3 regions of the Shewanella sp. Scap07 genome follow, and region 2 is predicted to be linked to each of the others. Evidence: predicted binding sites of a transcription regulator. Region 2 holds the regulator's gene; each other region holds the start of a gene.

Region 1 (7,285 bases), 470 kb from region 2:
GATCTTACCGCTAAGGTTAAAGCAGGGGAGTTGGTTGCTACTGTTGCTGCTCAAGTGGGTGGTAAAGGCGGTGGGCGTCCGGATATGGCACAAGCTGGTGGTAGTCAACCAGAGAACTTAGATGCCGCATTAGCGAGCGTGTTACCTTGGTTGACTGATCGATTGAGTTAATCGTTAAAAAAGCGCCTACGGCGCTTTTTTTATGACTAAGATTAAGGCATGGTAATTCAAGGATGTTTAGGTAATGGCATTAGCGTCAAAAATTGCCGCAATAATGATCATTACCTAATAATAATCTAAAGAAGTGTAATTAATGCTGGTTTAATCTCGTAAAGTGATAATATAACCTAACAAAAGAGCGAAAATAACGCGTTATGGTTAGATGTCAGACAGATATCTCACGTTTTTGACGTTTAAAGGTGCAATTAAATCACGCTTTTCGAATAGACTACTGTTAATTTGTACTATGCTGACCTTATAATAAGCATATTAACGGAATAGTGCCGTAGAGAGCAGACTAGGAACTAAGGAGCAAAAGAATGCTGATATTAACTCGTCGTGTTGGTGAAACACTGATGATTGGTGACGAAGTAACTGTCACTGTGTTAGGCGTAAAAGGTAACCAGGTACGCATCGGTGTGAATGCACCTAAAGAAGTCTCTGTACATCGTGAAGAGATTTATCAACGTATTCAGTCTGAGAAGGCCGGAAATGCACCTGAGGGTGGCAACTTTTAAGTCAAACTCTTGGACCGGAGTAAGACTTATAGAGAGTCAGCGATTTCGCTGGCTTTTTTGTTTTTGGGCTTTTAAAAATGTACTTTTCCTGCGTATTTGGTGCATTAGAGTACAATCTGCTTAAAAACGACTCAAACAGTAATTGTTTATCAGAAATGGTTTGACTTATTTTCATCAAACAGTAATATGTGCGCCAAGAAAACGGAGAGGTGGCCGAGTGGCCGAAGGCGCTCCCCTGCTAAGGGAGTATGGGCTTTAACTCCCATCGAGGGTTCGAATCCCTCCTTCTCCGCCATTTCTTAACTAGAAAACGATATGCGCGTGTAGCTCAGCTGGATAGAGTACCTGGCTACGAACCAGGCGGTCAGAGGTTCGAATCCTCTCACGCGTACCATTTTTTGTTTTTTAGTGTAAAGTAGTTTATAGATAGTAAGATGCGCGTGTAGCTCAGCTGGATAGAGTACCTGGCTACGAACCAGGCGGTCAGAGGTTCGAATCCTCTCACGCGTACCATCTATATCTTACTTAAAGTTTTATCTGTGCGCGTGTAGCTCAGCTGGATAGAGTACCTGGCTACGAACCAGGCGGTCAGAGGTTCGAATCCTCTCACGCGTACCATATTCTAAATCGACGGTTTATACCGTCGTTTTGTTTGTTAGACCATAAAATTTGCGCTTGTAGCTCAGCTGGATAGAGTACCTGGCTACGAACCAGGCGGTCGGAGGTTCGAATCCTCCCAAGCGCGCCATTTTATGCGGAGAGGTGGCCGAGTGGCCGAAGGCGCTCCCCTGCTAAGGGAGTATGGGCTTTAAATCCCATCGAGGGTTCGAATCCCTCCTTCTCCGCCATTATTAAAGCCCGTTGAATATTCAACGGGCTTTTTTAATGCCCGCTTTTTAACGGCAGCTGTCGCTGCTATTCAATGACCTTTATTTCTACCATTATTACTACTCGCCTTGAACTCGCTTGCCAAGACTCGCGCTGAGTAGATCAAATTCTTATACTGATTGGTATAACAACACCTAACGCGACTGTTGCTTGCAGCAACGTCTTCGCAGACAAGCAAAACGTTTTCTTTGTCGTGATGGGCTTGATCGATGAATACCCCACCGCTGAACGGGCAGTTTTGCTGCTTATTTAGCGACAATAGGCTAACTTAACCATTATCAACAGCTATTCCTAGTGGCTTAGGCTGCTCGAATGAATTTTTACCTTTCAAAATTGCATAAAATACGTGATGGCGATTAATGTTCTGTGTTGTGGAATCAATTTTTATCGTTGGCAGTGGCATTTTATGAAGAAAATGATTGGTAAGCGCAAATTGTTGTCATATCTGCATTTTTAGTGTCATATTTTTATCATATTTTCACTTTGACCGATTTGGATACGGCTATTTTGGTAAGACCAATTTACAAAAGGCTCGCGTTTTTGTTATAGATTAGTTATGGTTTTCAACCTTGATAGCGAATATTCGCGCTAAATTAAGCAAGTTGTCCCTGACTAACAGGAGTTTGCTACTGCCTAAAAATGCATTAAGTTGAATTTTAGGTGCATAAAAGAAGTACTAGAACAGAAAGAGGAAAGTATGAACGCAATTTCACAACAGATAGTGGATGCCCTCGGTATCATGCTGCTTGGTATGGGCTTAGTTTTCCTATTCCTTTCTATGTTGATCTTGGCGATTAAATTGGTGGCGTGGAAGTTCGCCCCTGAAACCCAGATTAGTAGTCAGCCGCAACCGGCCGCTACTGATAGTCAGAATAATAATATCGATCCTAAAATAGTTGCTGCGATTACTGCAGCAATTCATCAGTATCGAGCAAAAGCATAAAATTAGGGAGTTTATATGAGCAAGCCTTTAGCATTAACTGATGTCGCTTTAAGAGATGCCCATCAGTCCATTCTTGCCACTCGTCTTAGAATCGAGGATATGCTTCCCATAGCAGCAAAATTAGACCAAGTTGGCTATTGGTCACTTGAGTCATGGGGCGGCGCCACTTTTGACGCCTGTATTCGTTACCTTGGTGAAGATCCCTGGGAGCGTATCCGTGAGCTTAAAAAAGCCATGCCCAATACCCCACAGCAAATGTTATTGCGTGGACAGAATCTTTTAGGTTATCGCCATTACGCCGATGACCTCGTGCACCGTTTTGTTGAACGTGCACACGATAATGGTGTTGATGTATTCCGTATTTTCGATGCGATGAATGACGTACGTAACCTACAACAGGCAGTAAAGTCTGTTGTTGAAGTAGGCGGGCACGCGCAAGGCACCATTTCTTACACCACAAGCCCAGTACATACCTTAGATACTTGGGTCGATATGGCCAAACGCCTTGAAGACATGGGTTGTCACTCTTTATGTATCAAAGATATGGCAGGCTTGCTTAAGCCGTATGAAGCTTACGATCTAATTAGCCAGCTTAAAAACCAGACTGATCTCACTGTTGCCCTGCATTGTCATGCAACTACAGGTTTAAGTACGGCCACCTACCAAAAAGCCATTGAGGCGGGGATTGATGTCCTTGATACCGCTATTTCGTCAATGAGCCAAACATACGGCCACAGCGCAACAGAGACCTTAGTTGCTATGGTAGAAGGTACTGACCGCGCAACGAGCTACGATATGGTGCTCTTAGAAGAGATCGCCGCTTACTTTAGAGATGTGCGTAAGAAGTACGCCAGTTTTGAAGGTGAGCTTAAAGGAATTGATTCGCGCATTTTACGTGCTCAAGTGCCAGGCGGCATGTTGACCAACATGGAAAATCAGTTACGCGAGCAAGGCGCATCAGATAAGCTCGACTTGGTTCTGGAAGAGATCCCTAAAGTCCGTGAAGACCTCGGCTTCTTACCGTTAGTGACACCTACTTCTCAAATTGTGGGTACTCAAGCGGTGATTAACGTATTGACGGGTGAGCGATACAAGTCAATGACAAAAGAAACTGAAGGCGTACTTAAAGGCGAGTATGGCGCAACTCCAGCCCCAGTAAACAAAAGCCTTCAAGACAAAGTACTTGATGGTGGTGAAGCCATCACTTGTCGCCCGGCGGACCAGTTGACGGCAGAGCTAGATAACCTACGCGACGAGCTAAAAGATAAAGCCGCGCAGGACGATGTGCGTCTCGGCTCTGAGTTCGACGATGACGTATTAACTTATGCACTGTTCCCGCAAATTGGTTATAAATTCTTGCAAAACCGCGACAATGCCGATGCCTTCGAGCCTAAGCCTGAAGCCGCGTCAGCCGCTGTAGCTGCTACAGCTTCAGTATCAGGGGAGCCAGAAACTTATACGGTTAACGTACAAGGGCAAAACTTTGTTGTTGAGGTATCACCTGGTGGTGACATTAATCAAATAGTGGCGACAGACAATGTGGTGTCCTTTACGCCACCGGCCTCTTCGCCCGCAGCAGCGGCTGCGCCAGCAAGTACTGAAACTAAGTTAGAGATGAGTGCGCCGCTGTCCGGCAACATCTTCAAAGTTAACGTAGCCCAAGGCGATACCGTTAAACAGGGCGATGTGGTGATTATTCTAGAAGCCATGAAAATGGAAACCGAAGTTCGGGCTGAAGCCGATGGTGTGATCAGTAAGATTTGGGTGAAAGAGGGCGATTCTGTCGCTGTAGGCAACCAATTACTGGGCATAGCATAGGAGTCGTCATGGAAGGTTTATTAGCTTTTTGGGCTGAATCAGGTATCGCCAACTTTACTGGCGGCCAAATGTTAATGATGGCGGTGGGAGCCACGCTATTATATTTAGCCATAGCCCGTGGGTTTGAACCCTTGTTGCTATTGCCAATTGGATTTGGAGCCATTCTGGCCAACATTCCCAATGGTGGCTTTACCGATGAAGGCGGACTGTTGTATTTCGCCTACTATGTGGGTATCGAAACCGGTATTTTCCCATTATTGATTTTTATGGGCGTTGGGGCGTTGACTGACTTTGGTGCATTAATTGCTAACCCACGCATGTTGTTACTGGGTGCCGCTGCACAATTTGGTATTTTTGCGACACTGATAGGCGCAATAGCGCTCAATGCGGTCCCGGGTTTTGAGTTTACTATGGCAGATGCGGGGGCGATTGCGATTATTGGCGGGGCGGACGGTCCGACGGCAATTTTCTTAGCGTCCAAACTGGCACCTGAATTATTAGGGGCGATTGCGGTAGCGGCTTATTCTTATATGGCACTGGTACCGATTATCCAGCCACCTATTATGAAGGCGCTGACCACTGAATCTGAACGCCAGATCAAGATGGAGCAACTGCGTGAGGTGAGCAAGAAAGAAAAAATCATCTTCCCGCTAATGGTGCTTGGGTTAACGATTCTGTTTTTACCAGCGGCAACACCGTTAGTCGGTATGTTCTGCTTGGGTAACTTAATGCGCGAATCGGGTGTTGTGGATAGATTATCTAGCACAGCGCAGAACGAGCTGATTAACATTGTCACCATCTTCCTTGGATTGGCAGTAGGTTCAAAACTGTCTGCTGAGCAGTTCTTGCAAATTGAGACCTTAGGTATTTTGGTATTAGGTGCGGTCGCGTTTGCAATCGGTACAGCATCAGGGGTATTGATGGCTAAACTGATGTGCAAGTTATCGGGTGGTAAGATTAACCCGCTTATCGGCGCAGCGGGCGTGTCAGCGGTACCTATGGCAGCACGGGTAGTGAATAAGGTGGGCTTAGAAGCTAACCAGCAAAACTTCCTATTGATGCATGCAATGGGCCCCAACGTTGCAGGGGTGTTAGGCTCAGCAGTGGCTGCGGGTGTGTTGATTGCCGTACTGGGGTAGCTCAATAGGTTGAAATGTTAAATGCCGCGAGTCATCTCGCGGCATTTTTTTATGCGCTTAAAAAGCCAATTTTGGCGATTTATGCTTATCAATATGGCTAAATTGCCAAAAAATGTTGTCCACATTGACATAGATCATGGTTCCCCTACGTCATTTGGGTTTTTATAAAGGTGATGTATATCCCATATTGCAACTCAAAGTTAACAAAAAGTTGCTAGAAACAGTTATGACAATGAGGTGCTAACATGGAATTATTACCCAACTGCTATACCGACCTGTGTATTAACGGTAAATGGTTTCATTATGACCACGGTGAGCTATCGGTGTTTATGCTTAATGGCGGCAGCCCATTAACCTTTGAATTAGAGCGCGCACCACAAACAGAAGATGAGCTAGAAGCTCATCTTGAAGTGTTTTCCCAAAGCGTTTTATAAACGGGTAAGTGGCTAGCCACAGCAACGCTTGAATTTCTGACCACTGCCGCAGCTACATGGGTCATTACGTCCAGGGACTTTAGCGACAGTTGCTGTAGTGGGCCGATTTAGGTAGCCATCTAACTCTGCAATATTTTCTACCGCGCTTGCATCAACAGTAATGTTGCCATGCAATTTTTGGCTTTGTAGCAGCGCTGCTATTTCAGCTTGGCGTTCGCTACTGGTGACAGTGAGCTCAAAAGGGCGTTCTAGCGTCCCAGGTTTAGCGCTACGCTTTGTGTTGTAACCAAAACTCTCATGCTTAGGCTTAGGAGTTTTGCGCCCTTTAAAGAAGAACTTGTCTGACATGGTATTTCCTGAATCTCACTGCACACATATTGCGGGGGCGCAATCTTACCAGACCATTGAGCGCTCGCCTAGTGAACGATTAGCTGTTAGCTACGTAAGTTTTGTCCTGCGGTTAGCCAAAGTAAGAACAACAATGACAAGATCAGGGTCATGCTGATGGCGATAATATAAATAAAGCCCTTTTTGCCCTGCTTAAGCGGCACACCATTGAGGTGTAAAAACAGCGTCCAAAACAGACAAAGTATGATGGGTAGGAAGAAGAGTTTGGTCATAAATGGCCTTAATTATCTTTCAGTTAAGCTATTTTATACCAATCAGTATAAGAATTTGATCTACTTAGCGCGCTTTTGGCAAACTAATTCAAGACGAATAACAGAGACAATGGTTGCTCCCTTGTGAGGTTATTCAACGCAGAAGTAGGTAGCCAAAAACGCGCCAGAACGGCGAGTTTTAGCAGTCCTGATGCTATGTTAACGAGCTTAACCGTAGAACAACTATGCTCTTCACTCGTTGCAAGCCACATGGATGTGGTGAATGTCATTAATGCAGGAGCATTTAATGACCTTGCCTCAGAACCTCTAAACTCTCGCTGAGTGACTAAATGTTTATACTGATTGGTATTGCCTATTCAGTATAACGCGTTTGATTTTATTGCATAGTTTGGGTATTAAAAAGGCCACATTCAGTGGCCTTTTTGTTGCGAGTTAACTAAATCTGTAGCTAGCTAGTTGCGGTTTTTAGTGGCTCGTCGTTAGTATAAAACTGGTCTACGTCGACTTGTCCCTCAGATTTACCAACCACAACGGCCGTCATCATATCGCCGGTGACGTTGGTACTGGTGCGGATCATGTCGATAACGCGGTCAATGGCGGCAATAAAGGCGATGCCTTCAAGCGGCAGACCAACCACACCTAACGTGACCGATAGCATCACCATAGCGCTACCCGGTACGCCAGCGGTGCCTACTGAGGCGACCGT
Region 2 (7,285 bases):
TACGGCGCGAATGAAGGTTGATTTACCTGCATTTGGCATCCCAAGTAAACCAACATCAGCTAGCAACATCAATTCAAGCTTAAGACTGCGAACCTCACCCGGTGTGCCGAGTGTTTTTTGGCGAGGAGCACGATTGGTACTACTTTTGAAACGAGTGTTACCTAAACCGTGGAAGCCGCCCTTGGCCACTAACAATTTTTGACCGTGAGTGGTTAAGTCACCTAATGACTCAGCAGTTTCTTCATCGACAGCTCGGGTACCAACTGGCACTTTTAGAATCAAGTCTTCGCCACCGTGACCGGTACAATCTCTGCCGCGGCCATTATTACCACGCTCAGCGCGATGAAAGCGTTCAAAACGGTAATCAATTAGCGTATTGAGGTTTTCATCTGCTTGCAGGTATACACTGCCGCCATCGCCACCATCACCGCCATCTGGACCACCATCTGGAACATATTTTTCGCGCCTAAAACTGACACAACCACTACCGCCATCACCAGCTTCAACTCTGATAACCGCTTCATCGACAAACTTCATAACCACTCCTGACACCACAGAATAGAGAAATTATATCTGCTATCTATTCGGGTCGCCAAAAAAACAATGTTCTTTACACTGCTGGATAGTCAGTTGCTACTCAGCAGTCACATTCAACGTCGCCAATTAAATTGCTACATTGATTTTTACTCTCTACAAAAACAATAAAGCCCCGCCAAAGGCAGGGCTCTATTTAAATCTTTGCTTGCGCTCAGATTAAGATTCGATGCTAATGAACTTACGGTTCTTAGGACCTTTAACTTCGAACTTAACTTTACCGTCAGTCAAAGCGAATAGAGTATGGTCACGACCAATACCTACGTTTACACCAGCGTGGAATTTAGTACCACGTTGACGAACAATGATGTTACCAGCAAGAACTGATTCACCACCGAAACGCTTTACACCAAGACGTTTGCTTTCTGAATCGCGGCCGTTACGAGTAGAACCGCCAGCTTTTTTATGTGCCATGAGTTAGACTCCTAATTAAGCGTTGATAGCTGTAATTTTAACTTCGGTGAACCACTGACGGTGGCCCATTTTCTTTTCGTGGTGCTTACGACGGTTAAACTTCTGAATAGTTACCTTCTCACCACGACCGTGGTTGATAACTTCAGCGATAACCTTACCACCTTCAACTAAAGGTGCACCAACGTGTACAGTTTCACCATCAGCAACCAATAATACTTGGTCAAATTCGATAGTTTCACCTGTAGCAACTTCTAATTTTTCTAGACGTACAGTATGGCCTGCAGCAACACGGTGTTGCTTACCACCACTTTGAAAAACAGCGTACATAGCTATTTTACTCCGATATTTCTAACACGCAGACTTTTTTATTAGGCTGGGTGCTATAAAAGCTTTAATGACAATGGTCGCGGAGTTTACGCTAACTAGACCAAGCTGACAAGTCCTAATTCACTTTGATCAAAAAAAGATCGGAATTACTCTCACAATGGCTCACTAATACTGTCTTACAGCGTATTTTTAGGTAGAATCGCAATATTATAACATTTTTGCATTAAATTGGATGCGCCCTTTTTAAGTATCCTAACGGTAGAGCCTAAATATGGATTTGAACGCCATTCGTCAGTTAGCTGACCACGACATGAAAAATGTCGACCAGCTAATCTATAAACAACTCGAGTCTGATGTAGCCTTAATTAACCAGTTAGGTTTCTACATTATCAATGGTGGCGGCAAACGCATGCGTCCGCTGCTATCAATATTAGCGGCACGTGCCATTGACTACCAAGGTGAAGCCCACCTTAAATTAGCAGCCATCATTGAATTCATTCATACCGCGTCCTTGCTGCATGATGATGTCGTTGATGAGTCTATGCTACGCCGAGGACGTGAAACCGCCAATGCCCTATTTGGCAATAGTGCGAGCGTGTTGGTTGGGGACTTTCTTTATACTCGCTCGTTCCAGATGATGACAGAGTTAGGCAGCATGCAAGTACTAGAAGTTCTAGCAGATGCAACTAACATCTTGGCAGAGGGTGAGGTACTACAGTTGATGAACTGTAATGACCCCGATACCACCGAAGAAAGTTACATGCGTGTCATTTACTGCAAGACCGCCAAGCTATTTGAAGCTGCAACACGCCTAGCAGGGGTGCTTGCTGACAGTCCAATAGAGATTCAAACCGCACTTGCTGACTATGGCAAATACCTCGGCACCGCCTTCCAGCTCACCGATGACTTACTCGATTACACCGCAGATACTGAAGAGCTTGGCAAAAACATCGGTGATGACCTTGCCGAAGGAAAGCCAACACTGCCGCTGATTTATGCCATCGCAAATGGCACCGAATCGCAAAGCGCAATGATCCGCGAAGCGATTGAGAAAGGTGACGGTACTGAGCATATCGAAACCATTATGGCAGCTTTGCATAGTTGCGGGGCGCTGGCATATACCGAGAAACGTGCGCTAGAAGAATCTGACAAAGCCATAGCGGCACTTTCTCCCCTACCAGACAGTGAGTACAAGCAAGCGCTGATCTCTTTAGCTGAAATCGCAGCAGCGCGCAGCCACTAAAAGTCGCAAGCTTAATACCAAGCAAACAAAAAAGGAGCCATTAGGCTCCTTTTTTTGTTTTGCTAACGATTTACTTAACGAAATCGATACCTAAGGTAATGTCAGCTTTTAGGGTATCTAGCATTGCATCACGAGCATTAGCTTCAAACGCACTCGTTTCACCGTAAGCTAGTACCTGCTCAACACCATTTTTGCCAAGCAATACTGGTTGCGCAAAAAACTCTGCGTGCTCACTGCCACCATCGACATAGGCACACTCAACCACGTTGGCTTCACCTTGAAGACCACGCACTAGCGACAAACCAAAGCGGCATGCTGCTTGGCCCATTGACAGTGTAGCACTACCGCCACCGGCTTTAGCTTCAACCACTTCGGTACCCGCATTCTGAATGCGTGTCGTTAATGCAGCGACTTCTTCATCACTAAAGCTCACACCTTCAATTTGAGAAAGTAGAGGTAAGATAGTCACACCGCTGTGGCCGCCAATCACATTGACATTCACGTCAGCAACATTCAGGCCTTTGGCTTCTGCAACGAAAGTTTCAGAACGGATAACATCCAGTGTAGTCACACCGAACAAACGATTTTTGTCATAAACACCTGCCGCTTTCAATACTTCAGCTGCAATCGCTACCGTGGTGTTAACAGGGTTAGTAATAATACCAATCAATGCTTTTGGACAAGCAGCAGCACATTTTTCAACTAGGTTTCTAACAATACCTGCATTGATATTGAATAGATCTGAGCGGTCCATACCTGGCTTACGTGCTACACCAGCAGAGATAAGAACAACATCAGCGCCTTCTAACGCAGGTGTTGGGTCTTCACCAGCAAAACCTTTAACTTCAACATCAGTTGGGATGTGGCTAAGGTCAACGGCGACACCAGGGGTAACAGGTGCGATATCATATAGGGACAGTTTTGAACCGGCAGGCAGCTGAGTTTTCAGAAGTAGGGCTAAAGCCTGGCCAATACCACCAGCGGCACCAAGTACAGCAACTTTCATAGTTATCTCCGTTATTTCTTGGATATTTGTGATGTAGATCGTATTTGTTGATGGCGCAACATTACTGGAATCACAAACAAAATTCAATTATCCCTTAGTCGTGCAACTGACATTTTCGCCATATGTTATTGCCACAAGCAGCCCACATTAGTATTTTTACTCCAGAAAATGATACAAATTGTCACACACAGCCAATTCTCTAACTCTACAAAAGTCATCATATTGAATTTTTATTCAACCAATTCGAGTAATTGTTGACAAAAAAGTCAAAGATATTCAAAATGAGCGAGATTTTTGAATAAAGAATAAAAATACTATGCAAGCAAGTAAAAATCAGGATGAATTAGTTAAAACGTTTAAGGCGATTCTCAAAGAGGAGCGATTTGGCTCCCAAAGTGAGATTGTCAATGCGCTACAAAATGAAGGTTATAATAATATTAACCAATCTAAAGTGTCGCGCATGTTAAGCAAGTTCGGCGCAGTCAGGACGCGTAATGCCAAGCAAGAGATGGTGTATTGCTTGCCTGCTGAATTAGGTGTGCCTACTGCTGGTAGCCCATTAAAAAACTTGGTATTAGATGTTGACCACAATCAAAGCATGATCGTGGTACGTACGAGCCCAGGCGCTGCACAATTAATCGCTCGACTGCTCGATTCAATCGGTAAACCAGAAGGAATTTTAGGCACGATTGCCGGTGATGACACCATCTTTATCTGTCCATCAAATATCCAGCAAATCGACAAAACGCTAGAAACGGTTAAATCATTATTCAACTACGCTGACTAAACAACAACCGAGTTAGCACAGTTAACCCCATTAGAAAGAAGCGTAAATACGCTTCTTTTTTTTATCCCGGCAAAATGACGCATACAATATATTGAATCATGTAAACATTCGTGAGACGCTAAATAGCCAAAGTCAAAGCCGTTTTTGGGCTAAGGATGTATCGATGACAAGTAAAATAATTAATATCAATGACGTCTGTTGGGAGTCTTGGCAGCACACCGATCAATATGCCAGCGCACAAAAGCATATCGGCGACGCCGCTGGTTGCGAAAAAATTGGGGTCACAATGGAGAAGCTTGCGCCAGGTAAAACTTCCTCAGTGGCTCACTACCATACCAAAGAAGAGGAACATATTTACGCTATTGAGGGGCAGGCTACACTGCTTATCGACGGTGAACCGCAACTGTTTAAGAAAGGCGACTACATTTGCTTTAAAGCAAACAGCGCTATCGCCCATACACTAAGAAATGACTATGACAGCGAGTTTATCTTCTTAGTAATAGGCAATCGCGATCAGCATGATGTGGTGGTTTATCCCGACAATAATAAAGTGCAAGTCCGCAGCATCGACGAAATTTATGCCAAGCGTCCCACTAACTATTGGGACAGTGATGAGGCATAAAAAAACGCACCTTAAGGTGCGTTTTTTGTGTTTATTGGCTAGCGCTTTCTAAAAAGTCGAGTGATGGGCAGAAAAAGGAAGAACCAGTCAACGCTTGAGTAAAGTGCATTAAATGATCATGGTTTCCTTCACCATCCCCGTGTACCATGCTATGCAGCATTTTTTCAAAGTTGCTGGCATTGTGGCACATAGAAATAAACATCAAACCTTGCTCTTTAACAGAGCCATAAGGCATGCTCTGGCGCAAAATCTCCAATGAATTACCTTGCTCGTCCTTCAGGTTAACCCGCTTAATATGGCTGGTTAATGGCTTATCAGCACTGGCGTATTCAATATTGTCTTGCTTAGTGCGACCGATGATATCTTCTTGCTTTTTAACCGGAAGGCGATTCCATTTACTCAGGTTGTGGGCAAACTTCTGCACATGGATGTAGCTGCCACCTTTAAATGTTGGATCGTTATCTCCGACTAACGCGGTCGTTTGACGCCCATGCCCCTTAGGGTTTTCTGTGCCATCAACAAAGCCAGTAAGATCGCGGTTTTCCAAAAAGCGGAAACCACGCTCTTCATCGACTAACTCGACCAGGCCTTCGAACATCTGACACACTTCATTTGCCACTAAGTGCAAGATGTCAAAGCGATCGCAACGAACGTGCACAAACAGGTCATATTCAAGTGCAGGTGCATCACGGTTATCAACATGCATTGCTGGGAAAGGTTTAAGCTCTAGCGGACGCTGTTGCGGGTAAAGACTATCCCAATAATTTGCCCCTATGGCCACAAAACCATTGAAAGCACTATCGGCATACTGATCTGCCAATTCATGGATATACTGGGCTACATTAGCGACACAAGGACGAAGTTGAGATTCAACATTGTCCTCGGCATTAAACATCAAATAAACGCTGTGTAGGTTCCCTTCTGCACAAATACCTATTTGTTCTCGTGGCATAGCCTGGTTGTCCATCAATTCTCACCTTATGTCTGTCTCATTTTCGGCCATATTATGCGAAACTTTAGCGATTAATAGTATTAACCTAAGCACAAAACTAGCAACTGAAACATCAACTAATCATTAAGATTACCTTTTTTTAATCATTGCAACCAGTCCAATACAATGCTGACCGTCCAAAGCGCAAGATTAGAGTCGATTTTGTTGTTAAAACAATACCAATTGATGACTCGGTGCTGATAGCTGTACCCGCTGCCCAGGTGTCAATTGCAACAACTGGCTTTTAACTTCATAAAACTGTTCAGCTAACTGGACTTGATAATGACAAATATTGCCTAAAAAGCGACGCTCAACAATGACACCTTTACCACACTCGTCAGCTGCGATTTCAATCTGCTGCGGCCGCAGTAATACCATGCCTTCGTAATTAACCGGTTGGCGTAACACTTTGGTGCTGGTCAACAAGCCTAATGGCGTGTTCACTTGATAATCATCTGATACCGACGCTGGTATGTAATTACCGCTACCCAAAAAGTCCGCCACATAACGATCGCACGGATCTGAATACAGCTCCTCAGCAGTCCCATACTGAACGATCGCCCCATCTTTAAATAAAGCTAACTTATCGGCAAAAACAAACGCTTCATCTTTACTGTGGGTAACAAAAATGGCACTGACGCCGCGTGATTTTAGAATTTGACGGATCTCTAACATCATTTCACTACGCACCTTGGCATCAATGTTTGAGAAAGGCTCATCTAACAATAAGAGTTCAGGCTCATAGGCTAATGAGCGTGCAATCGATACACGCTGCTGCTGACCGCCAGATAGTTCATGGGGGTAGCGCTGAGCAAGTCCTTCTAACTTCACTAAACTGAGCATCTCATCGAGGCGAGCTTGGCGTGCGGCATTATCTAATCCTTTGACACCAAAAAGCACGTTGTCAGCCACAGTGAGGTGCGGAAACAGTGCATAGTCTTGAAAAATCATTCCGATGCCACGTTGTTCGCTGGGTCGATGTTCGCTTGGCGATGAGACCAACTCACCATTGATATGTATCTCGCCGGCAGAAACCGCCTGCAAGCCCGCTATCGCACGTAGTAAGGTGGTTTTGCCGCATCCACTGGGGCCTAACAGTGCAGCAATCTCACCCTTTTCTACTTGCAAAGATAACTCTGTCAGCACTCTCTGGCTTTGATAATCGCTTGATACCTTATTAATAGTCAGTGTCGACATAATTTAATGTTGCTCCAAAGAACGGTTGAGATAGATAAGCGGTATGAGACCCACCAATACAATGACGATAGCAGCTAATGCGCCATGTTCAAGTTGCTCGTCAG
Region 3 (7,285 bases), 1.5 Mb from region 2:
TCGCCCTCACTGAGGTAGTTGCTGATTTCATCTAAAAATTCGTCACCAAAACGGTTGAGCTTAGTTTCACCCACACCATTGACTGCCAGCATCTCTCCAGCACTGGTGGGCAGCATTGCCGCCATTTCAGCAAGGGTTGCGTCGTTAAACACCAAATAAGGTGGCACATCTAACTCTTCGGCTAAGGTGCGGCGCAGCAACTTCAATCGGGCAAATAGTTTACGATCGTAATTCAGCGGCGCTCTGGCACTACTGCGGCGTTTAGTGATAGTTGCTATCTCAAGCCTAGGTTCGGCAAGCTGCAATTCAACACTGCCTTTCAACACATCACGGGCTAACGGATTAAGCGTCACCGATGAACCCCGCGATATATCTTGGCTGGCATAGCCAAGATGAATGATCTGCCTCACCACACTGAGCCAAAATTCGTGAGTTTTATCTTTGCCAATTCCCCAGGTCGATAACTTGTCGTGCCCGCGATCAACCACGTTAGCCGCTTTAGAGCCACGCAGTACATCAATCAAATGGTTAATACCAAATCGCTGTTGTAGACGATAAATACACGACAATACTTTCTGGGCATCTTCAACGCCGTTATAACGCTTTGGCGGGTCTAAACAAATATCGCAGTTACCACACGCTTGGGTGGCACTTTCATCAAAATAGTGCAGCAAGACTTGGCGGCGGCACGTTTGCGCTTCGGCAAAGGCAGCCATGGTATTAAGTTTATGAAACTCTACTTGCTGTTGCGGCCCAGGTTCCGATTGTTCAATCAAATGCCGAACGCGGCCAATATCACTGGGATCAAATAGCATCAGTGCTTCCGCATCCAGTCCATCACGACCGGCGCGCCCCGTTTCTTGGTAATATGCTTCAACACTTTTGGGGATATCGTAGTGCACCACAAAGCGCACGTTAGATTTATTGATCCCCATACCAAAAGCAACCGTCGCCACGACAATATCCAGCTGGTCACGCAAGAAACGCTCTTGCACATCGGCACGTTCTTGTTGGGTTTTACCGGCATGATAAGCTTCGGCTTTGTAGCCTTGCAGGGTCAAACGTTCGGCGACTTCATCAACACGGCGACGGCTACTGCAATAAATAATACCGCTATTGCCTTGCTGAGCTTGTACAAACTGTCTGAGCTGATTCGCAGCATTGAGCTTCTCGGCCACGGTATAACGAATATTGGGACGATCAAAACTGGTGAGCAACACGTAGGGATTAATGCCTAAACGCGTACAGATATCTTGGCGTGTCACCTGATCGGCCGTGGCGGTTAATGCCATAACGGGTACGTGGGCAAATAACTGCTTTAGCTGTCCAAGTAACGCATATTCAGGGCGAAAGTCATGGCCCCATTGCGAAATACAGTGGGCTTCATCGATGGCAAATAACGATAGCGGCAGTGCCTGCATGCGCTCAATAAAGTTAGGCATCAACAACCGCTCTGGCGATACATATAAGAGCTTCAACTCACCGCGATGCATCTTTTGATATATGCCTTGGGTATCTTCGCGAGACAGTGATGAATTGAGGTAAGCTGCGGCGACTCCCATCTGAGTCAAACTGTCGACCTGATCTTTCATCAATGAGATAAGCGGTGAGACGACAATGGTCAGCCCCGGCAACATGGTCGCAGGCAACTGATAACACAAACTCTTACCACCACCGGTTGGCATAATCACCAAACTGTCTAGGCCTTGGCATGCTTGTTCAATCACTTCACGCTGGCCTGAACGAAAAGTACGGTAACCAAATACCGCCTGCAGTTTGGCAGCCAGCGGGTCAGCGTCTATCGATTCAACAGCTACAGCAGTGGTCATTAATTCACATCATCTCACTTCAAGGGAGGCCTATTCTAATCAAGCTGGGCGGTGTTGTCTCGACTGAAATGCTTTTTTCTTCACCACCAAAGCGCGGTGGTCGGCGGCTGAATAAAATTTCAGCAAATGCTTGCCTATCTCCGTCAATTAGCGATAGATTAAATACTCTAACCATAACAATACGATCGACATTATGACCGATACCGTGCAAGCAACGATGTTAGCCAACGTGGCAGAAATCTTTGATAAACATGTGCCGTTTCATAACTTACTGGGCATGGACATTAAACGTTACGACACCGAAGGGGTTGAAGTTGAAGTCAGCATGAAACCCGAGCTCATTGGCAACATTCACCAGCAAATTCTTCATGGTGGCGTCACCGCAACGGTACTGGATGTGGTCGGCGGACTGACCGCCTTTTCAGGCCTAGTCGCCAGCCGAGACGATTGGAGTCTAGCGGATTTAGAAAAGCGGATTCAAACCTTAGGCACCATCGATTTACGTATTGATTATTTGCGCCCTGGGCGCGGCGAGCTGTTTACCGGCACCGGCACCGTAATACGCGCGGGCAACAGAGTCTCGGTATGTCGCATGGAGCTGCATAACGAACAAGGCTCGCATATTGCCTTTGGCACAGGCACATACATGGTCGGCTAACTCGCGTAATAGCTTGCTGTCAGCAAATCTTGCCTAAGTGGCAGGGTTTACTAACAAGGCTAAGTCAGTTTAGTTATCACGCTAAACTTGAGAGATCTGCCACCGCCCCCTACAATGCGGTTCCGTTACCGATTAAAACAGTAGAACCATGGCTGATCTCGAATACCGCAAAGGCATCGCCTTAGCGCTTTGTGCCTATTTCCTTTGGGGCATCGCGCCCATCTATTTCAAGCTATTACATAGCGTATCAGCGTCTGAGATTCTGGCGCATCGCGTGGTGTGGTCGTTTGTATTTATGATTATTCTGATGCAGTTTATCGGTGGATTTAGCAAGCTCAGGGCATTGTTTAAGCAGCCAAAACAACTTGGTGTGCTGGCGGTAACTTCGGTCTTAATTGCCGGCAACTGGCTGCTGTTTATCTGGGCTGTTAATAACGACCACATGCTCGATGCCAGCTTAGGTTACTTTATTAACCCGCTATTTAACGTGTTACTAGGGATGATTTTTCTCGGCGAGCGGCTACGTAAATTACAATGGTTTGCAGTGGCACTGGCAGGAGTTGGCGTGGTTATCCAGCTTATCTCCTTTGGCTCGATTCCACTGGTATCCTTGGCTTTAGCAGGTTCTTTCGGCTTTTATGGCTTACTGCGCAAGAAGGTCAACGTCGATGCCAAAACCGGATTACTAGTAGAAACCGCATTGCTACTTCCCATTGCTGCCATCTATCTAATAATGACGCTCGACAGCGCTAGCGCTAGCATGCTGACAAACAGCCTAAACATGAACTTGATGTTGATTGCTGCCGGTGTCGTCACTTCTGTACCCTTACTGTGCTTTGCCGGTGCCGCAACCCGTATTCCGCTGTCTATGCTGGGCTTTTTCCAATACCTTGGCCCCAGCATTATGTTCATCTTGGCCGTCAGCCTCTATCACGAACCATTTGATTTAGAAAAAGGCATCACCTTTGGTTTCATCTGGTGTGCGCTGGTAATTTTTAGTATCGATATGCTTTATAAGCGTAAGAAATCGAGTTGAACTAACACCTCGCTGGCACGTTGACATATTATGTCAATGTGCCAAAATGGCAATCATCTTAGATAATAAGGAGTTTGTCTATGTCGCAAGTTTATCTGCTAGAACCTATGTCAACCACAGGCCAATGGAGCTTTATTGGCCTCATCGCGATGTTAGTTGGCATCGCCGCTTTGGTATTTTTTAAGCGCATGCCGCAACCAGCAAAAGTGGCCAGCATGGCATTAATGGTGCCACTCATCTTGGCGTTTAGCTGGGTTCTGTATCAAATCAATGACGCTAAGCTGGTGATCGACGAGCAAACCTTAACCCTTGATGTGCCTGTTTACGGCTTTAGTTTACCTCTCTCGGAAGTCGATATGCAGGCGATTAGCTATCTAGACTGGCACACGCAGCCGGATCTCAAACCAAGACTGCGCACTAATGGCATTGGCATGCCTGAACTCCAACTGGGTTGGTTCAAACTGAAAAACCAGCAAAAAGCTTTCATGGCGATGACCGACCAAAGTAAGCTCATTATGATCCCGACGAGTCATGACTATCCAATTATCTTGAGCCTACAACAACCGGGCGATTTAGTGGGCAAGTAACGCCAAGCCATAAAAAAATGCGAATCTATTGATTCGCATTTTTGGGCAAATTACAGTTCCAATGCCAATATTTTCGACTTGCGCTGATAGTTATAAAGCTGCTTTTTCTTATCGGGTAAGGCATCTACATCAACAATTTCAAAGCCATGCTCTAAGAACCAATGGATACTGCGGGTGGTTAGCGCAAATAGCCGAGAGTATCCACGTACCCGCGCTTGGCCAATAATGTTTTGTAGCAACAAGCTACCACGATCGGCATCGCGATAATCTGGATGCACCACCAAGCAAGCAAACTCACCGGCGTTATCTTCTTCAAATGGATAGAATGCCGCACAGCCAATCACTAGGCTGTCACGTTCAATCAGCATAAACTGCTCAATCTCCATCTCAAGCTGCTCACGGGAGCGACGCACCAAGATGCCTTTTTCTTCTAGCGGCCTGATAAGGTCTAAAATACCACCAATATCACCAATATTGGCTCGACGTAATCGCTCAGCACTCTCGGTTACAATCTGAGTACCAATGCCATCACGGGAGAACAGCTCTTGCAACAGCGCACCATCGTCGAGGTAACTCACAAAGTGGCAGCGCGCCACGCCATTACGACAGGCATCAATACTGGCTTTCAAGAACGCTTTAGTACCAACACATAAATTATCTTGCTCAGTAATACCCGACAAAATTTGCTGTGCATCGGTTGGCATTAATTCTGCCAACACTTCGCCGGTTTCATCTAAGATACCTTTTTGCGAGCTGAAGCCAATCATCTTGTCAGCATTGATTTTAACCGCAATTTGGGTGGCAACCTCTTCGGCAGTTAAGTTAAAGCTCTCACCGGTCACTGAGGCCGCCACAGGGCCTAATAATACTATGCCGCCATTATCAAGTTGCGAACGCAGGCCCACCACGTCAATACGGCGCACCTTGCCGCTAAGGCAGTAATCCACACCATTATCGATACCCAAAGGCTGGGCTATGACAAAGTTCCCACTCACAACGTTAATCTGCGTGCCCTGCATTGGCGTATTACTCAGGCTCATTGATAACCTGGCGGTAATATCCAGCTGTAGCCCACCCACAACCTGTTTGATCACTTTAAAAGCGTCTTCTTCGGTGATACGGATGCCGTTGTAATACTCAGGGATTAACTGGTGCTGCGCCAGCGCTTCATCGATTTGCGGTCTGGCACCATGCACCAGCACCATCTTGATGCCCAGGCTATGCAATAGTGCAATGTCGTTGATGATTGAGCGAAACTGACCTTGGGCCAGCGCTTCTCCCCCTAACATCACCACAAATGTTTTGCCCCTGTGTGCATTAACATAGGAAGCGGAATGACGAAAACCATCGACGAGTTCGGTAGTACGCACAGGTGTTAACCTCAAATAAGCTCGATTTCTGCCGAGCAGGAATAAGAAGTCAATATTATTGCATTTTAATTCACTTTAAAAGCATTTAATTGCAACCATGGGATATCAATCGCCTTAATGGAGAGTTTTTATACCAATCAGTATAAACATTTAGTCGCTCAGCGAGAATTTAGCGGTTCTGAGGCAAGGCCCTTAAATGCTCCTGCATTAATGACATTCACCACATCCATGTGGTTTGCAACGAGTGAAGAGCATAGTTATTCTACGGTTAAGCTCGTTAACACAGCATCAGAATCGCTAAAACTCGCCATTGTGGCGCGTTTTAGGCTGCCTACTTCTGCCTTGAATAATTTCACAAGGGAACAACCATTGTTTCAATACTTACTTTGAATTAGTTTGCCTAAAGCGCGCTGAGTAGATCAAATTCTTATACTGATTGGTATTATGCATTTTTATTAAAAAAAGCAAAAAAAAAGCCCCTAATCGAAATTAGAGGCTTTTTAGAAAGTTAATATCAAGGATTACTTGATTTTAGCTTCCTTGTACATAACGTGCTGACGAATAACAGGATCAAATTTCTTGATCTCCATTTTTTCAGGCATGTTACGCTTGTTTTTTTCAGTCGTGTAGAAATGACCAGTTTTAGCGCTAGAAACTAGCTTGATCTTCTCACGGTTACCTTTAGCTTTAGCCATGGTTTATTACACCTTCTCGCCGCGGGCACGAAGTTCTGCAATAACAACTTCGATACCTTTCTTATCGATAATACGCATACCTTTAGTAGATACACGTAATTGTACGAAACGCTTTTCGTCTTCTAACCAGAAACGGTGGTTCTGTAGGTTAGGTAAAAAACGACGACGAGTCGCGTTTTTCGCGTGCGAACGGTTGTTACCAACCATTGGTCGCTTGCCAGTTACTTGGCATACTCTTGACATGTCAATCTTCTCCAAAAACAATTTAACGCTCGAGCATTAATGTACCTCGAATATGGCCGTCGCCCGAGGCACACAAAGAGGGCGCATTTTATACAGGATCTAAAATCAAAGATCAAGGGATAGTTGAATCTATCCATCCCCTCTCTGCAAACGAAACTATGTCGCGATCGCCTACAACCATATGGTCTAGCAAGGAAACATCTATCGTTGCTAGTGCTTGTTTCAATCGCTCAGTAATTCGCCGATCAGCATGACTTGGCTCAGCCACCCCGGAAGGATGGTTGTGGCAAACAATCACTGCTGCGGCTTTTTCTTCGAGTACCAACTTAACCACTTCACGCGGATAAACAGATGCTGAATCTATGGTGCCGCGAAACAATTCAACGAATTGAATCACCCGATGCTGGCTATCTAGTAATAAAATACCAAACACCTCATAGGCACGATCCGCTAATTGTCTCATTAAATAGTCCCGAGTTAAATCAGGATCTGTTAAAAATTTGCCTCTTTGCAGCTTTTCTTCAAAAATTCTGCGGCTTATTTCTTGTGCAGCCTGTAATTGTGCGTATTTTACTGGCCCAATTCCGGCAATTTGGCACACTTGCTGTTTCGAAGCGCTAAATAATGCCCGCAAACCACCAAAGTGACTAATCAACTCTCGTGCTAATGCCACCGCACTTTGACCATGCAGGCCATTACGCAGCAAAACTGCCAATAATTCCGCTTCTGACAACTGCTGCGGTCCAAACTTTAACAATTTATCTCGTGGTCCCTCACCCTCGGGCCAATGTTTAATGGCCATAGCAACCTCCTTGTTGCATTTAAAACGCTTCTGGTTATCTGCCGCTTACTGGCTGCGATAAAACA

What was found. Region 2 encodes ArgR, which controls arginine synthesis, uptake and breakdown. Its sites were predicted from a motif close to ANTGAATANNTATTCANT; they were not measured.
Region 1: a site for ArgR is predicted at 2,254-2,271, ahead of FLM48_RS06485 (OadG family protein). Genes of this name have one in related genera too.
Region 3: a site for ArgR is predicted at 5,538-5,555, ahead of argA (amino-acid N-acetyltransferase). Genes of this name have one in related genera too.

The regions. Positions count from the first base shown of each region.
Region 1 covers NZ_CP041329.1:1,471,024-1,478,308, forward strand. The annotation lists gene alaS (alanine--tRNA ligase) at 1-171, shown strand, start outside; gene csrA (carbon storage regulator CsrA) at 540-737, shown strand; tRNA gene FLM48_RS06455 (tRNA-Ser) at 941-1,032, shown strand; tRNA gene FLM48_RS06460 (tRNA-Arg) at 1,055-1,131, shown strand; tRNA gene FLM48_RS06465 (tRNA-Arg) at 1,174-1,250, shown strand; tRNA gene FLM48_RS06470 (tRNA-Arg) at 1,279-1,355, shown strand; tRNA gene FLM48_RS06475 (tRNA-Arg) at 1,409-1,485, shown strand; tRNA gene FLM48_RS06480 (tRNA-Ser) at 1,494-1,585, shown strand; gene FLM48_RS06485 (OadG family protein) at 2,323-2,568, shown strand; gene oadA (sodium-extruding oxaloacetate decarboxylase subunit alpha) at 2,584-4,386, shown strand; gene FLM48_RS06495 (sodium ion-translocating decarboxylase subunit beta) at 4,395-5,525, shown strand; gene FLM48_RS06500 (hypothetical protein) at 5,771-5,959, shown strand; gene FLM48_RS06505 (PBPRA1643 family SWIM/SEC-C metal-binding motif protein) at 5,972-6,307, opposite strand; gene FLM48_RS06510 (hypothetical protein) at 6,394-6,579, opposite strand; gene FLM48_RS06515 (hypothetical protein) at 6,703-6,900, shown strand; gene FLM48_RS06520 (dicarboxylate/amino acid:cation symporter) at 7,028-7,285, opposite strand, start outside.
Region 2 covers NZ_CP041329.1:1,001,493-1,008,777, reverse strand. The annotation lists gene cgtA (Obg family GTPase CgtA) at 1-537, opposite strand, end outside; gene rpmA (50S ribosomal protein L27) at 754-1,008, opposite strand; gene rplU (50S ribosomal protein L21) at 1,024-1,335, opposite strand; gene ispB (octaprenyl diphosphate synthase) at 1,607-2,578, shown strand; gene mdh (malate dehydrogenase) at 2,649-3,584, opposite strand; gene argR (transcriptional regulator ArgR) at 3,901-4,371, shown strand; gene FLM48_RS04345 (cupin domain-containing protein) at 4,535-4,993, shown strand; gene FLM48_RS04340 (Dyp-type peroxidase) at 5,025-5,960, opposite strand; gene FLM48_RS04335 (ABC transporter ATP-binding protein) at 6,153-7,181, opposite strand; gene FLM48_RS04330 (iron ABC transporter permease) at 7,185-7,285, opposite strand, start outside.
Region 3 covers NZ_CP041329.1:4,633,391-4,640,675, forward strand. The annotation lists gene recQ (DNA helicase RecQ) at 1-1,829, opposite strand, end outside; gene FLM48_RS20385 (thioesterase family protein) at 2,023-2,487, shown strand; gene rarD (EamA family transporter RarD) at 2,636-3,523, shown strand; gene FLM48_RS20395 (PH domain-containing protein) at 3,604-4,110, shown strand; gene argA (amino-acid N-acetyltransferase) at 4,161-5,480, opposite strand; gene rpmG (50S ribosomal protein L33) at 6,002-6,175, opposite strand; gene rpmB (50S ribosomal protein L28) at 6,182-6,418, opposite strand; gene radC (DNA repair protein RadC) at 6,531-7,220, opposite strand.